Regions from separate parts of the Clostridium nitrophenolicum genome, predicted to be linked through region 2. Evidence: a T-box and tRNA genes for the amino acid it is inferred to sense, from the RefSeq annotation. Region 2 holds a T-box; the other holds one or more tRNA genes.
What was found. A T-box is a leader RNA that pairs with one kind of tRNA and senses whether it is charged. The one in region 2 lies ahead of serS (serine--tRNA ligase), so its partner is inferred to be a tRNA-Ser.
Positions count from the first base shown of each region.

Region 1: it has a tRNA-Ser gene. The T-box ahead of serS (serine--tRNA ligase) is inferred to sense a tRNA for this amino acid. The anticodon was not compared.

Region 1 covers NZ_AP042469.1:5,634,161-5,637,299, reverse strand. Annotated here, with positions in the region: gene ACZ5N4_RS26840 (TetR/AcrR family transcriptional regulator) at 1-149, opposite strand, end outside; gene ACZ5N4_RS26835 (phosphatidylserine decarboxylase) at 360-1,262, shown strand; tRNA gene ACZ5N4_RS26830 (tRNA-Arg) at 1,277-1,353, opposite strand; tRNA gene ACZ5N4_RS26825 (tRNA-Ser) at 1,502-1,592, opposite strand; tRNA gene ACZ5N4_RS26820 (tRNA-Ser) at 1,620-1,710, opposite strand; tRNA gene ACZ5N4_RS26815 (tRNA-Ser) at 1,825-1,915, opposite strand; tRNA gene ACZ5N4_RS26810 (tRNA-Ser) at 1,942-2,032, opposite strand; gene serS (serine--tRNA ligase) at 2,105-3,139, opposite strand, start outside.
Region 2 covers NZ_AP042469.1:1,592,417-1,595,555, forward strand. Annotated here, with positions in the region: gene ACZ5N4_RS07435 (winged helix-turn-helix transcriptional regulator) at 1-273, opposite strand, end outside; gene namA (NADPH dehydrogenase NamA) at 418-1,434, shown strand; T-box leader at 1,667-1,872, shown strand; gene serS (serine--tRNA ligase) at 1,959-3,139, shown strand, end outside.

The DNA of each region.
Region 1 (3,139 bases), 1.7 Mb from region 2:
ATTTCTTCCTTGCTTTTAAAATGATAATATAATGTTCCTTTTGCTACTCCCGCATCAGACGCTATTGAATCCATTGTTGCACCACTATAACCGTTTTGCGAAAATATTTTTATAGCAGATTCAAATATTGTTCTTTTTGTTTTATTCATCAATACCACTCCAGATTTATATATTAGTTGACCGGTCAGTATAGTTATTTCAATTTACATTATACTATGTTGTTAAAATAACTCAATAGTTTTTAGAACTTTTAGGAGTTATTTCATTATAAATTGACAATAAATAAATAATAACTGATAATTATAATAAGTATTTTATACTACATCAAAAATAAATATTAACACAAGAGAGGTCTGTATATGGTTAAATATTACAATAGAAAAATAAAACAATATGAAATAGAAAAAGTCGCAGGAGATAAATATCTTCAATGGACATATTCATCTCCTGTTGGAATGAAGTTATTGGAGTTATTAATTAAGAAAAAGTTTTTTTCTAAAATATATGGTTCGTTTTGTGATAGTAAGAGAAGTATTAAAAAAGTTCATTCTTTTATTAAAGATTTTGATATTAATATGACTCATAGTGAAAAAAGTGCAGATGAGTTTGAATCATTTAATGACTTCTTTACAAGAAAGTTAAAAAAAGAAGCAAGACCTATAGATAATGATATTAACTCTTTAATTTCTCCTGGTGATGGAAGACTTCTAGCCTATGAGAATATTGATTTAAATAAGTTGGTTCAAGTAAAAGGCTTCACATATAGTTTAGGTAAACTTATAAATAATCCTAGTATATCTGAAAAATTCTCAGAGGGTATTTGCTTAATATTGAGACTTTGTCCTACTGATTATCATAGATTTCATTTTATAGATGACGGTGTGTGTGAGGAGACCATAAAAATTACTGGAGATTATTATTCTGTAAATCCAACTGCTTTAGAACAAATTCCTGAGCTTTTCTGCAGAAATAAAAGAGAGTGGAGTATTTTTCATTCTAAAAACTTTGGAGATATACTTCACATAGAGGTAGGTGCTACTTGTGTAGGTTCCATTATACAAACATATTCACCTGGAATGGATATAAAAAAAGGTGATGAAAAGGGCTATTTTAAGTTTGGTGGCTCGACAACAATACTATTCTTAGAAAAGAATAAAGTAAAAATTGATAAAGACATAATTGAACAATCTTCTAAAGGATATGAAAGTAGAGTATTAATGGGTGAAAAGATAGGTAAAAAAATAAAAGCTTGTGATGAATAATCACAAGCTTTTTATGGTGCGTCGGAGAGGATTCGAACCCCCGACCAACTGGTTCGTAGCCAGCTACTCTATCCAACTGAGCTACCGACGCATATTTAACATAATTATTTTAACATAAATGTTCAAAAAAATCAAATTAATATTAATTATTATATGCTATAAATCAAAATTTATTAATATGGTTAGTTTAAAACACATTATGCTACAAATTAAAAAACACCTTAATTCAGGTGCTTACATGGCGGAGAAAGAGGGATTTGAACCCTCGCGCCGGTTTCCCGACCTACGCCCTTAGCAGGGGCGCCTCTTCGGCCACTTGAGTATTTCTCCATGCCCTAATTTTAGTTAAAAAAAAATTGGCGGAAAGACAGGGATTCGAACCCTGGGTACGGTCACCCGTACGCCGGTTTTCAAGACCGGTGCCTTAAACCAACTCGACCATCTTTCCATACATCCAATATTAAACATGATAACATATTTAATTAAGAAAGTCAACAATATTTTTACTCTAATATAATTTTATATTATTTAAATTAGATAAGCACCATAATAGGTGCTTACATGGCGGAGAAAGAGGGATTTGAACCCTCGCGCCGGTTTCCCGACCTACGCCCTTAGCAGGGGCGCCTCTTCGGCCACTTGAGTATTTCTCCATGCCCTAATTTTAGTTAAAAAAAATTGGCGGAAAGACAGGGATTCGAACCCTGGGTACGGTCACCCGTACGCCGGTTTTCAAGACCGGTGCCTTAAACCAACTCGACCATCTTTCCTTGCCTGTTGACATGTATTATTATATCAACCATAAGTACATATGTCAACAGTTCTTTTTGAAAATATTTATGTTATTTTATTACTTCTCTTCCGCCCATATATGGCCTTAAAACTTCTGGAATTACTACACTTCCATCTGCTTGCTGATAATTTTCAAGAATTGCAGCTAAAGCTCTTCCAACAGCAACTCCCGAACCATTTAATGTATGTACATATTGTAGCTTACCTTTTTCAGTTTCTTTATATTTTATATTAGCACGTCTTGCTTGAAAATCTTCAAAGTTACTACAACTTGATATCTCTACATATCTATTGTAGCTTGGCATCCAAACCTCTATATCATATTTAAGCGCTGCCGTAAATCCTAAGTCCCCCTTACATATTCTGACCACTCTATAAGGAATTCCTAATCCTTGAAGAACTTCTTCCGCATCATTAGTTAACTTTTCAAGCTCCTCATAGGATTGCTCTGGCTTTGTAAATTTAACAAGCTCAACCTTATTAAATTGGTGCTGTCTTATAAGACCTCTTGTATCTCTTCCTGCTGAACCAGCTTCAGCTCTAAAACATCCGCTATAAGCCACATGTTTTATTGGCAAATCTTCGCCTTTTAAGACTTCATCTCTATAGAAATTAGTTACAGGCACTTCTGCCGTTGGTATTAAGTAGAAATCATTGTTTGAAACTCTAAATGCATCTTCTTCAAACTTTGGCAGCTGTCCTGTTCCAATCATACTAGTTCTATTAACCATGTATGGTGGTAACAACTCTTCATAGCCATGTTTTTCAGTATGAAAGTCTAAAAAATATGATATAAGTGCTCTTTCAAGTCTAGCTCCTAACCCCCTATAAAAAGTAAATCTCGAACCTGCAACCTTTCCTCCTCTTTCAAATTCTAATATATTAAGGTTTGTTCCTAAATCCCAATGAGCCTTAGGTTCAAAATCGAATTTTGTAGTCTCTGACCATTTTCTTATCTCTATGTTATCTGCATCTGTTTCTCCATCTGGAACCTTAGGATTTGGTATATTAGGTATTCTAAGCATTATATATTCTATTTTTTGATCTAATTCTGCTAGATTAACATCATACTGCCTTATCTTCTC
Region 2 (3,139 bases):
TTTTTCAGTTAATTCATATTCAACTTTTGGAGGAACTTCTGGATAAACGATTCTATTAACTAAACCGAATTTTTCTAATTCGCGAAGTCTAAGAGATAGGGTTTTTGGGCTTATTCCTTCTAGAGAACGTAACAAATCACCAAATCTTATTGTTCCGTCTATTAATAAATCTCTTATTATTAGAAATGTCCATTTGCTACCTATGATATCTATTGCCGCTTCTATAGGACATTTATCAGAAGGATTTCCACGTTCAAGTTTAATTTCTGACATAAATAAAATTCCTTTCATCTATTGATTTATCACATTACTTACTTTTTTGAAATTATATGAAAAAAATATCACTACTTTTCAAAGTATAGTATATAAAATATAATGGCAATAAGCAAGAAATTTAAATAAAAGGAGATTAAAATTATGAATACCTTCAAAAGTTATATTTTAAAAAATACAAATTTAAAGAACAGGATTGTTATGCCACCGATGTGCATGTATTCTTCTGATGAGACTGGCAAAGCAAATGAATTTCATTACAATCATTATGTTACAAGAGCTATTGGCGGAGTTGGTCTTATCATAGTTGAAGCTACAGGAGTAGCTAAAAATGGAAGAATAACAGATAATGATTTAGGAATTTGGGATGATGCTCACGTAGATGGATTAAAAAACATTGTTAATGGTGTTAAGAAGTATGGTTCTAAAATTGCTATTCAATTAAATCATGGTGGAAGAAAATACGTAGGAGCAGCTGGTGAAGTTGTGGCTCCAAGTGCAGTTAAATTTGATGAAAAAAGTTCATTACCTAAAGAACTAACTAAAGATAAAATAAAAGAAATTATACTAAGCTTTAAAGAGGCAGCTAAAAGAGCTGATGAGGCTGGATTTGATGCTATAGAAATACATGCAGCTCATGGCTATTTGATACATCAATTCCTATCACCATTATCAAACTTAAGAGTAGACGAATATGGCGGAAATATAAAAAATAGAACAAGATTTCTTAAAGAAGTACTACAAGTGGTAGTTGAAGTATGGCCAAAGGAAAAGTCAATTTTGCTTAGAGTGTCAGCTTATGATTATAAAAATGGTGGAATAAATTTACATGACATGGTTGAAATTATAAATGATGTCAAAGAATATATTGACATTGTACATGTAAGTACAGGAGGATTGGTTCCAGCAGAAATAAATACGTACCCAGGATATCAAGTTAATTTTTCAAATACAATTAAGACTAAATGTAATATTCCTACAATAGCTGTTGGATTGATAACAGATGTTAATATGGTGGAGGAAATAATATCAAATGATAGATCAGACTTAGTTGCAATTGGTAGGGAACTTTTAAGAAATCCATACTTTGTATTAAATGAAGCAAAAATTAGAAATCTAGATATTGATTATCCAGAGCAATATAAAGGTGCTTTTAAATAATATACTGATATCAAAAAGTCTATCTTAAAATTAACTATGGTAAATCTTATTATAAATTTTCTTGACCTAAAAATTGAATATTTAGCCCATAAGTAAAGATAGATTATTCTTATTACCTGCTTATGATACCTTACCCCTTAGACTGTTATAAATTGGTGAGAAATATTAAATTAAGTCTTTACTTGCAAATACGTATAAAATTATGTATAATTAGGTTATAATATATATTAGGGAAACAGTGTTGATAAAAGCTATGATTTATAAATTTCTTTAGAGAGCCGATGGTTGGTGAGAATCGGTGAAAGGTTAAATCGTTCCACTTTTGGAGCTGTCGGTGATGAATCGAAAGGTTGGTAGCCTTTATACTACTGTCGAGTGGCTGGTTCTTATTATAGATCAGCAATTTGGGTGGCAACGCGGATTCCTTCCGTCCCATATATAAATGTTTATATATGGGACGGAAGTTTTTTTATCTTATGGTTTAAGACAAAATAATATTTACATTTAACTTAGGAGGGAAAATTATGTTAGATTTAAGATTTGTAAGAGAAAACCCTGAAATTGTTAAGGAAAACATGAAGAAAAAGTTTCAGGATAATAAGTTAGGTTTAGTAGATGAGGTAATCGCTATGGACCTTGAACTTAGAAATGTAAAGACAGAAGCAGATGCTTTAAGAGCTGATAGAAACAAGATTTCAAAGGAAATCGGCGGATTAATGGCTCAAGGCAAAAAAGAAGAAGCAGAAGAAATGAAGAAAAAGGTTACAGCAGAGTCTGAACGTTTAGCTCAATTAGAAGCAAAAGAAGGCGAATTGGAAGAAAAAATTAAAAAGAATATGATGACTATTCCAAATATAATTGACCCAAGTGTTCCAATTGGTAAAGACGATAGTGAAAATGTTGAAGTTCAGCGTTATGGAGAGCCAGTTGTACCTGATTTTGAAGTTCCATATCATACTGACATCATGGAAAAATTCAATGGAGTTGACTTAGACAGTGCTAGAAAGGTTGCTGGTAATGGTTTCTATTACCTAATGGGAGATATTGCTAGACTTCATTCTGCAGTAATTTCCTATGCTAGAGACTTTATGATAAACCGTGGTTTTACATATTGCATTCCACCTTTCATGATTCGTAGCGAAGTTGTAACTGGTGTTATGAGTTTTGCAGAAATGGATGCTATGATGTACAAAATAGAAGGTGAAGATTTATATTTAATAGGAACTAGCGAACATTCTATGATTGGTAAATTTATTGATACTATATTACCAGAAGAATCTTTACCACACACATTAACTAGTTACTCACCTTGCTTCAGAAAAGAAAAAGGAGCTCATGGTATTGAAGAAAGAGGAGTATATAGAATTCACCAATTTGAAAAGCAAGAAATGATTGTTGTATGTAAGCCAGAAGACAGCATGATGTGGTACGATAAATTATGGCAAAATACAGTAGATCTATTCCGTTCTTTAGATATACCAGTAAGAACTTTAGAATGCTGCTCAGGTGACTTAGCAGACTTAAAAGTAAAATCAGTAGACGTAGAAGCTTGGTCTCCTAGACAGAAAAAATACTTTGAAATAGGAAGCTGTTCTAACCTAGGTGATGCACAAGCACGTAGATTAAAAATTCGTGTAAATGGTGAAAATGGCAAATACTTTGCACATACATTAAATAATACAGTTGTTGCACCTCCAAGAATGTT